2 regions of the Phyllobacterium sp. K27 genome follow, and region 1 is predicted to be linked to the other one. Evidence: riboswitches for the same ligand, from Rfam matches in the RefSeq annotation. Region 1 holds a riboswitch; the other holds the start of a gene.
The links. A riboswitch is a leader RNA that binds a small molecule or an ion and turns the genes downstream of it on or off. The one in region 1 is predicted to bind cobalamin.
Positions count from the first base shown of each region.

Region 2: it holds a riboswitch for cobalamin, as region 1 does, so the genes downstream of both, bluB (5,6-dimethylbenzimidazole synthase) here and ACYJL1_RS08690 (CbtB domain-containing protein) in region 1, are expected to answer to the same signal.

Region 1 is NZ_CM139240.1:1,793,918-1,799,411, forward strand. Features, by position in the region: gene ACYJL1_RS08680 (isobutyryl-CoA dehydrogenase) at 1-211, opposite strand, end outside; gene ACYJL1_RS08685 (cobyric acid synthase) at 320-1,777, shown strand; cobalamin riboswitch at 1,838-2,071, shown strand; gene ACYJL1_RS08690 (CbtB domain-containing protein) at 2,121-2,300, shown strand; gene ACYJL1_RS08695 (CbtA family protein) at 2,425-3,153, shown strand; gene cobU (bifunctional adenosylcobinamide kinase/adenosylcobinamide-phosphate guanylyltransferase) at 3,159-3,677, shown strand; gene cobW (cobalamin biosynthesis protein CobW) at 3,682-4,734, shown strand; gene cobN (cobaltochelatase subunit CobN) at 4,746-5,494, shown strand, end outside.
Region 2 is NZ_CM139240.1:1,617,656-1,623,149, reverse strand. Features, by position in the region: gene ACYJL1_RS07850 (ArsR/SmtB family transcription factor) at 1-764, opposite strand, end outside; gene ACYJL1_RS07845 (DUF2293 domain-containing protein) at 892-1,209, shown strand; gene bluB (5,6-dimethylbenzimidazole synthase) at 1,142-1,885, opposite strand; cobalamin riboswitch at 1,932-2,124, opposite strand; gene ACYJL1_RS07835 (MOSC domain-containing protein) at 2,152-2,760, opposite strand; gene ettA (energy-dependent translational throttle protein EttA) at 2,858-4,507, opposite strand; gene ACYJL1_RS07825 (lysophospholipase) at 4,989-5,494, shown strand, end outside.

The DNA of each region.
Region 1 (5,494 bases):
ATCCGCCGAACTCTTCGCGCACATAAATACCGCCCATGCCAAGAGGACCCGTCTCGCGGATCACATCAGCCGGAAAGTGTTTGTCGCGGTCCCAAGCCAGTGCTCTGGGCGCTACCTGATCAGCCGCAAAAGTGCGTGCCATGTCCTGAATTGCCAGCTGATCTTCATTGAGTTCAAATTGGCTGGGCGCCGTATCAACGACTGCGTCCATTATAGTTCCTCCCGAGTATTCATGCATGTCACTCTATCGAATGCACGCAAGCGTGCAACGGCTTGCATGGGGCTAGGAAGAGAAAGACATATCCGCTACTCAAAGCCCATGACACACGCAATCATGTTGCAAGGAACAGGCTCAGACGTTGGCAAATCCGTTCTCGTAGCGGGATTGTGCCGACTTGCGCGCAATCGCGGCTTGAAGGTTGTGCCATTCAAGCCACAAAATATGTCAAACAATGCCGCAGTGAGTGATGATGGTGGCGAGATCGGGCGGGCACAGTGGTTGCAAGCGCTGGCTTGTGGCGTGCCGTCTTCTGTTCACATGAACCCGGTGTTACTGAAACCTCAGTCAGAAACTGGCAGTCAGATCATTGTTCAGGGTAGAATCTGGGGGCAGGCAAAGGGCAGGGATTATCAGCAGTACAAGGCCAGATTGCTGGATGCGGTGATGGAATCATGGGATATTGTTCGCGCCGGCGCTGACATTGTGATCATTGAAGGGGCCGGATCACCCGCGGAAATCAATCTGAGGCCCGGAGACATCGCCAATATGGGCTTTGCCATCAAAGCCAACGTGCCGGTTGTGCTTGTGGGCGATATTGATCGGGGCGGGGTGATCGCATCGATTGTGGGAACGCATGCAATTCTTTCACCGGAAGATCGCAATATGATCGCCGGTTATCTTATCAACAAGTTTCGAGGCGACATTTCGCTTTTCGATGATGGTTTGAAATCCATTACGCAATTTACGGGCTGGCCGTCCTTCGGGGTTGTTCCATGGTTGAAAGATGCTTCCCGTCTGCCAGCCGAAGATTCGGTCGTACTGGAACGCCTCGTCAAAGGCGGTGAGCGCGCATTAAAGATTGCCGTTCCCGTGCTTGATCGCATTGCTAACTTTGACGATCTTGATCCACTTATAGCCGAACCACAGGTTGAGGTGGTCATGGTTCGAAGTGGTGAGCGGCTACCCGCAGATGCCGGTTTGGTCATTATTCCGGGTTCCAAATCGACGATTGGCGACCTTCAGCAGTTCCGTGAAAATGGTTGGGACCAGGATCTCGACCTGCACAGGCGCAGAGGTGGTCATATTATTGGCATTTGCGGCGGCTTCCAGATGCTTGGTAAAACGGTATCGGACCCTCAAGGGATTGAAGGAAGTACCACCGAAATCAAAGGACTTGGTTATCTCGATATCGATACCGTTATGGAGCCGGAAAAGACCGTACGCAATGTCCAGGCCCATTCATTGCAGTTTGATTTGCCCTTGAAAGGCTATGAAATTCATCTCGGTCGAACGACTGGCCCCGATTGCATCCGTCCAGCCGTGAATATTGATGGCGTGGCGGACGGCGCAATATCCGCGGATGGCAAAGTGTTCGGCACCTATATGCATGGTCTTTTCAGTGCAGATGCATTTCGGGCGGCATTCTTAAAGTCTATGGGGATATCCGCTGGCACTCTAGATTATCATGCTGGGGTGGATTCTGCACTCGACTCTATTGCTGCACAATTGGAGTCCGTTCTGGATATTGAAGCACTGTTTGCTCTTAAACCCGCCTGATGACGTTAGCAGCGGTGAAGGTGTCGCAGATTCGTTTGACTTTTAGACAGCTTGGTGAATAACGTTCGAAAGATGATTGGTTCCCGCATTGGCCAAAGGCCAAGGGATCAAAAGGGAATGCGACGGTCGTACCCATTAGGGCGATCCCACCGCAGCCGACCCCGCGACTGTAGAGCGGTTAGGTTAGATGCCATGCTGAATGCGAAAGCGGACAGCAGTCACTGGGAAACCGGGAAGGCGGCATTTATCTTGCGACCCGCGAGCCAGGAGACCTGCCAGTCATAGGGTAATAGTGCCCAAAACCGAGGGGGATTGTCCCTTCTGGCCCTGCACGGAGGTTGTTATGGCGGCTGTTCGTACTTCGAATACAATTTCTCTCCCGCTCGCATCGCGTCTGACCACAGCGGTTGTATCTTTGCTGCTTGGTGTGTTCATTATTTATGGCGTCGGTCTTTCACATTCTGAAACGCTGCATGATACAGCGCACGACTCCCGCCATTCATATGGATTTCCTTGCCATTAAGTCTTTGATAGCTGAAACACTGATTCAGCCGTCGACTCTTAAGCATTGAAACAATGATGGTTTGTTTGGTCCGGGACCTTTTCAGGTGCCCGGTGCCTCGCTTTTGGAATTGGGAGTAAATTCCATGTTGGTCAAATATCTGCTGGCTACGATCTTAGCCGGACTTTTTGCCGGAATTGTTTTGACGCCGGCCATGTATGTAAAAAATGTACCGCTCATTTTACACGCGGAAGAATATGAAAGTGCGAGTGGTGAAGGTCACTCCCATGATGCCCCGGCGGCTACAACTGACGCCGCGCCTGCCGCGGTCGCTCCGCACGACCATGGGGAAGAGGCCGGACCTGAGCTGCCGTTCGGGCGCTTCGGTAACACGCTGTTGATCAATCTGGTGGCCGGAGCAGGTTTTGCGCTGATCACCGGTGCAGCCGCACTTTTCCTTGGCCGCCGTATTACGTTACAGAACGGAATTTATTGGGGTCTCGCAGGATTCTTCATCTTCAATTTCGCACCGGCATTCAGCCTTGCACCTGAATTGCCCGCCATGCCTGCAGCCGATTTGGCTACACGACAGGCTTGGTGGCTGATAACCGTGGTTCTGACGGCAGGCGGTGTCTATCTGATTGTCCTTCGTGAGCAGATATGGGCGAAAACTCTTGGTGTTCTATTGATCGTCGCTCCCCATATTTATGGCGCACCTGAAGCAGAGGATCTGACATCGGCTGTGCCTCCGACGCTCGCTTCTGAATTTGCCGTCTCAACACTTGCGACCAATCTCTTTTTCTGGGTCGTGCTTGGGACTGCACTCGGCTGGGCAATCCAGAACTATGCTTCGTCGGAGCTTGAGCCCGCCTGATGCATATGCTGGAACGCCAAGTCACCTTTATTCTCGGAGGCGCGCGTTCCGGCAAATCTTCGTTTGCTGAAGGCTTGGTCGAGGCATCCGGGTTGGATGCCATTTATCTGGCAACTGGCAGAGCTTGGGATGATGAAATGTCTGAACGGATCGGACATCATAAAGCGCGGCGCGGGTCCCGGTGGACCACGGTTGAAGAGCCGATTGATCTTACCGATAAGCTGGAAAGCCTAGCCGGTGGCGATAAGGCAATTCTGGTTGATTGTCTTACATTGTGGTTGACCAATCTGATGATGGCTGACCGCGACATCGACACAGAAGTGAAGCGCCTTGCAAACACGTTAAGCCAACTCCCGGGAGCCATAATACTGGTTTCCAACGAGGTCGGGCTCGGAATAGTGCCGGAAAACCGCATGGCGCGTGAGTTTCGCGATCACGCAGGCCGGTTGCATCAAGCCGTGGCAAATATCGCGTCGAATGTTTATTTCGTGGCGGCAGGATTGCCGCTCAAAATGAAGGGATAATAATATGCAGGGTCACAAGATTCCAGCAACGGTGATCACAGGCTTCCTCGGTTCGGGCAAGACCACGATGATCCGTAATTTACTCGAGAATGCCAATGGCAAGCGTATTGCGCTCATCATCAATGAGTTTGGTGATCTTGGCGTTGACGGGAATTTGCTCAAAGGCTGCGGTATCGAAGCGTGCCGTGATGAAGATATGATCGAGCTCAATAATGGTTGCATCTGTTGCACCGTGGCGGATGATTTCATCCCTACCATGACCAAGCTTCTGGATCGGCCTGAGCGCTTTGATCATATTGTCATTGAGACGTCCGGCCTTGCTCTTCCACAGCCACTCGTTGCTGCTTTCAACTGGCCGGAGATCAAGACACAGGTGACCGTTGATGGTGTTGTCACCGTTATTGATGCGGCTGCCGTGTCGGAGGGCCGTTTTGCCGATGATCATGACAAGGTAGATGCTCAGCGTGAGCAGGATGAATCGCTTGACCATGAAAGCCCACTGGAAGAACTGTTCGAGGATCAGATTCGCGCCGCGGATCTCATTGTTTTGAATAAAACCGATCTTATCGACGATGCACAGCTTGCTGGTGTTAAGAGCGATGTGCAAAGCCGCTCATCTCGTTCGCTTAATATGGTTTCAGCGAGCTTTGGCAAGCTTAGCAACGAACTTTTGCTCGGTCTTGGCATTGGCACCGAGGAGGATATTGCCAATCGTAAGTCGCATCATGAGATGGACCATGAGGCAGGCGAAGATCACGATCATGACGAGTTTGAGAGTTTTGTCGTTGGTCTGGGCCCGATTGCTGAACCCAAATCATTTGTTGAGAAGTTGAAGCATGTCATTGTTGATCATAATGTGCTGCGGCTTAAGGGCTTCGTAGATGTACCCGGAAAGCCGATGCGTCTGGTCGTTCAAGCGGTCGGCTCACGCATTGAGCATTATTTCGATCGCAGCTGGCATCCGGGCGAAGAGCGCCAGACAAAGCTTGTTGTTATTGGTCTGCACGACATTGATTCCGTAGCCATTGCATCAGCTGTTAATGCCGCTGCTGCCTGATCGGAAATTGAATGCATCTCCTGCTTGCCCAAAAAGGTACGATCGCTGAAGGCACCGAGGCAATTGATCTAGGCCAGATGCCTGGGGATGTGTTGTTTCTTTCTGCTGCCGATACAGAACTTGCAAGTCTTGGCGTGGCTCAACGGCAAACTGGAAGCGGCTTGTCATTGCGCTTGGCGAATATGATGGCACTCGCCCATCCTATGTCTGTCGATGCCTATATCGAGCGGACAGCGCAACACGCCAAGCTAATTATCGTCAGAATTATCGGCGGAGAGAGCTATTGGCCCTATGGGCTGGAAGCACTCCACGCTTGCGCGGTAAATCATAAGGTACAGTTGGCGGTTCTTCCCGGTGATGACAAGCCGGACCCGGGGCTGGACCGGTTTTGCACAGTCGCGCGTCAGGACCGCGATGCTCTCTGGCATTACCTGCTGGAAGGCGGAGCGCAGAATGCACAACGCTTCCTCGATTATTGCGCGGCAATGATCAATGGCGGCGACAAGCCGCAAGAGGCGGCTCCACTTTTGAAATCCGGCCTATGGTGGCCGGGCAGCACTGCTCCATCACTCACTGAATTGCGAACGTGTTGGAAGCCAGATGCGCCGATTGTTGCCATTTGTTTCTATCGGGCGCTTGTACAAAGCGGACAAATGCAACCTGTCGAGGCTTTGATTGATGCCCTAAAGGCAAAGGGTCTTAATCCTTTGCCCGTTTTTGTTTCCAGTTTGAAAGACCCGGTTTCAGTGGCGACGTTAAC
Region 2 (5,494 bases), 180 kb from region 1:
AACATTCGGCCGGAAGGACGCAAGGCACGCGCAGCTTCACGAATAGCCTCAGCCGGATTATCAAGGAAATGCAAGACTTGGTGGATTGTCACCAAATCAAACGACTCTCTGTCTACCGGCAAGGAATAGACGTCACCTTGACGAACTTGCGCATTGGCAACGCCAGATCTCTCAAGGTTTGACCGGGCAATCGTCAACATGTCGCGATTGATATCAATGCCAACACCGCGCAAGTAAAGCGGGGCAAAGAGCTCAAGCAGACGTCCCGTTCCAGTACCGACATCAAGCATTGCCTGAAATGGCCTTGTGCCTACGATCTTTGTAAGCGCTTCTTCGACAGCGCCGTCTGGAACATGCAAGGAGCGGATAGCATCCCAGCTCGAAGCATTCGCGCTGAAATAGGCCGCTGCACGCTCACGACGCTGAAGCTTCACTGACGAGAGACGCTCAAGATCGCGCTCCAGCAAAGGATCAGAGCAATCCAGACGCTCCAGCAGGGAACGAGCAATATCTCCCACGATTAATGATTCTGCCAAACGGAAATAGGCCCAGGAACCCTCCTGATAGCGATTGATAAGGCTTGCTTCAAACAGCAACTTCAGATGTCGTGAAACGCGTGGTTGAGATTGGCCCAAGATGGAAGTGAGATCAGAAACGGTAAGATCACCACGCGACAGCAAAGCAAGAATACGAAGGCGGCTAGGCTCAGCTGCCGCTTTCAATGTATCAACCATCAGGTCGAGATTAAGATTGTGCCGGTCCATAACCAATCCTCAAAAGATATAAAGATATGTTTATGTCATGACGAGAGCTTTGGCAAGGCTTTTTTGCCATTGACGACAATTTCTGCCGCGTCTGAAATAGGTAGTAGAATCAAATCAGGGGGACATCATGAGCGCAGGAACGAACCGTCAGCGTTCAATCAACAAGGCGTTGACCTTGCTTTTGCCCGCCGTTCCTTACTCAGATTCAGAACCAATACGCGCAGCCGCAGGCGCGCCACACATGAAAACTCTGCCGCCCCCGATTGCCGTATGGTTAGCGGCGGTTGCTCATGTGCGGCATCAACATACGGATTATGATGCGCTTCGTAACGAGGGATACGACAAGGAGTCGGCACGTTTCTTCGTGCTTGAGGCGATCAATCGCAAACTGACGGAATGGCGGGCGACACGTCTTCTGGATCCGGATGAGGAAGATTCGAGCTAAGCCGACCCCAACCTTCTTCAAAAATAAGATCCTGCAGTTGGATTCTTTTACGCCAGCCTTTTTTTTCCAACTCTGGCGCATTGAAAAGCTCGCTGACATAACCCAGGCACAGATAGGCGATGATCTCGACATGATCCGGAATGCCTAATATTTGGCGCATATCGCTGTCGTGATAGATGCTCACCCAGCCGACTCCAATGCCTTCAGCACGGGCAGCAAGCCACAGGTTTTGAACCGCACATACGGTACTGTAAACATCCATCTGCCGGTTGTGGGTACGACCGAGCACGACCTTGCCGCCACGTGTCCGGTCACAGGTGATGCATAAATTAATCGGCGCCCTAAGGATGCCCTCAAGTTTGAGAGAGGCGTAGAGCGCTTGGCGTTCATCCTGAAACAAAGCAGTGGCTTCTTCATTGGCTTTGCTAAAGGCCCGGTGCACTTCCTTCTTGCGGGCCATATCTCGGATAGTGATGAAATTCCAAGGCTGCATAAAGCCGACCGACGGTGCATGATGGGCCGCATCAAGCAGGCGCAACAAAACATCATCAGCTATCGGTTCTGGCAAAAACTGATCGCGGACGTCTCGTCGGTTATAAATGGCTTTGTAAACCGCAGCACGCTCATCGTCAGTAAAATCGGCGGCAGGAACCGGACCATCAAAAATTTCGTGCATTGTTTGCTCCTAACAACGCTTGAGACCTTTACTGCCGTCCGCGCAGCTTGGGCTATAAGGTCCGGCCGGTCTTCTGACTGAGGTTCAACTGAACCGTGCGCCTTCCTGCAACTCTTCAATTACAGTGGCATAATGCGCGGTCATCCCCTTTACAGCGTTGGGCACGTGCCGGATTTTCACCGGCTTCCCGATTCTCCGCAATCGTCTGAATTGCTGGCACCGGACCTGTTTTCCTATTCGCCATGAAAAAACTTCTCGCGCAAGTCTCAGGGCCTGTAAATCCACTGTTCGGGAATACGAATGTCAACTTTTTCACCGACATGTATGATGCCCGGCTTTTCAACCCAGGCGACAAGACCCCGCGAGCGCTTGGACACCCGCACAAAATCCAGTGCGGTGGTGGTCTCGTCAGGTGTACCGGCATTCGCTGCAATTGCGCGACCTGCGATTTTACAGGGCGCATTCTGTCCATCAACTTTCAACGTGACACCACCCTCGAAAAACATGAGCGATCTGGGTGGCAACATTGATAGAGACGGGATACCGGCTATCACCATATTCCCGCCAACCCATTCGGCTTTAAGCTCAGGCAGGCCCATACCCGCTGCAATCTGCTCAAGTTCATCAGTACTCAGAATGGACAGCTGACGTTCATTGCGCATCTCGGTGCCACGCGGATACCAAGGCTCGCGTCCGCCGGAGCGACGTGTCTGACCGGCATGAAAATCACCTACAATACCGTCAAAAGTTAGTTCCAGCGAACTTGTCGAAGTTGTAACAAAATCATGCCCCAGCGCTTCAAAGAGCCCGTTTACACGCCCGCTGATTTTGCGAGACGGAACTATTTGGTCTTGCTTGCCAAACAGATCGGTCATTGTTTTGCTCCAAGAAAAAACACTGGTTAGAATCGGCAGCTGTGGCTGACGATAGCGTCAGCCAAAATAAGGGGAGCCTTTCGACTCCCCCTTGCAATCACCGGGTCAGAGGCTTGTAGCTTGGACGTTTGGGATTGACACTATCGGGGCCGAGACGACGGATTTTGTCGTTCTCGTAGTCTTCGAAATTGCCTTCAAACCATTCGACATGGCTGTCGCCTTCAAAAGCGAGGATATGCGTCGCAAGGCGATCAAGGAACATGCGATCATGGCTGATGATCACAGCGCAACCTGCATATTTCTCCAAAGCATCCTCAAGGGCTGCCAAGGTTTCCGTGTCCAGATCATTTGTCGGTTCGTCGAGCAGCAGAACATTGCCGCCGGACTGCAGCATCTTGGCCAAGTGCACGCGATTGCGCTGACCGCCGGAAAGATTTCCGACTTTCTGCTGCTGGTCTGTACCCTTGAAGTTGAATGCCGAAACATAAGCGCGGGAGTTCATCTCGTGCTTGCCAAGTTTGATGATGTCAGTGCCGCCGGAAATCTCTTCCCAGACATTCTTGTCGGCTTTCAGGTGATCGCGACTCTGATCGACATATCCGAGATTGACTGTCTCACCGACACGAATAGTGCCTGAATCCGGCTTTTCCTGACCGGTGATCATCTTGAACAAAGTGGTTTTACCCGCACCGTTCGGACCAATAATGCCAACAATACCGCCGGGTGGCAGCTTGAAAGTCAGATTTTCGATTAGCATACGGTCACCGAAGGACTTGGTGAGATTTTCGGCTTCAATAACCACCTGACCGAGCCGTTCACCGGCCGGTATGAGGATTTGCGCATCGCCGGGGCGCTGATCATTGGCGGCGTCAACCAGCGCATCATAGGCCTTGATACGCGCCTTCGACTTAGCCTGACGTGCTTTCGGGCTCGCGGAAATCCACTCGCGTTCGCGCTCCAGAGCTTTCTGACGAGAATCGTCTTCGCGGCCTTCTTGCAGCATGCGCTTGGACTTGGCACCAAGATAAGCAGAATAATTGCCTTCATAGGCAATGCCACGTCCACGGTCGAGCTCAAGAATCCAGCCCGTTACATTGTCGAGGAAGTAGCGATCATGTGTAATGAGCAGCACGGAGCCTTTATATTCACGCAGATGCTTTTCCAGCCAGGCAGTCGTTTCAGCGTCCAAATGGTTGGTCGGTTCGTCGAGCAGGAGAAGGTCAGGCTGCGACAGGAGCAAGCGGCACAATGCAACACGGCGGCGCTCGCCACCGGAAAGATTCGTTACTTCGCTGTCACCAGGCGGGCAACGAAGTGCTTCCATTGCCATTTCGACCTGTGATTCAAGGTCCCAAAGGTTTTGGGAATCGATAACATCCTGCAACTTGGCGCCTTCATCAGCGGTCTCGTCGGAGTAATTCATCATCAATTCATTGTAGCGATCGAGAATGGCCTTCTTATCAGCGACGCCATCCATAACGTTACCCATAACGTCTTTGGTCGGGTCCAGATGCGGCTCTTGCGCCAGATAACCGACGGTTGCTCCGTCTGCCAGCCAAGCCTCACCTGTATATTCCTTATCAAGGCCGGCCATGATCTTCAGAACTGTAGACTTACCGGCGCCATTTGGACCAAGAATACCAATCTTGGCATCTGGATAGAAGGACAAGTTGATATTCTCAAGAACCTTTTTGGTTCCATATGCCTTGTTCAGGCCGGACATGTGATAGATGAATTGGCGTGCCATAACGCGCGTCACTCCGATGCTCGGGATTTCTTTTGAATGAATTTGCGCCGTATGTAGGCGAAAGCCTTAGCTGTGGCAATGGATGCCTATGAATTTCGACTTTCACTGAAACGAGCGAAACCGGGCGCGGATATTTCCGTCACCCGGTTTCCCCTCTGGTGCCGCAACGGGAAGCGTCCTCTTCTCCCAGTAACGGCCATGTAAACAAACCAGACGAAACACGTTTCGTCCTTGGGCAGCATCAACGGTTCGCAATGCACTAACGATTGCAATAATCGCAAACTAATATGCTTCAGGTATGAAGTTCTGCGGCAAGTTTAAGAGGTTTGCAAGGGGTTTTTGCAAAATAAAATTGCAACTCAACTTCCAGCCTAATAATTGTGCACAATATTCCAAAATTAAAGGTATTTTGCAGATTGTTTTCTACATTGACTAATTTTGCGGCACGTTCTCAATTGGCATCTGCATAAACAGGTAAGCCATGGCGTTTGATAATCCCGAATTTTTGAATACCCCAGATGACACTGCAATTGCTGTGCGACACATATCGGCAAGGGGAGATGCTTGCGCAATTGTTCAAGTAAATCATGGATTGGCAGAACATTCCCTGCGTTACAAGAGATTTGCTGCCCATTTGAGCGAGCAAGGCTTCCATGTCTATGCACATGATCATCGTGGCCACGGCCTAACAAGGGCGCCAGACGCACCAGCCGGGCGCTTTGCTGCGAAAGACGGAATGGAAGCTGTGTTGCGTGACGTCGATGCAGTGAACTGCCACGCACGGGAACGTCATCCTGGTCTGCCACTTATAATCTTTGGACATTCTCTGGGAGGACTGATTGCTTTCAATTACGTGCTGGAGCACCAAAGCAAAATTGATGCAGCTGCGATCTGGAACGCAAACTTTTCTGCTGGAATGCTGGGTCGCTTCGCCCAAGGCTTGTTGCTCACCGAACGCATGTTTCTAGGTTCTGATGTTCCAAGCAT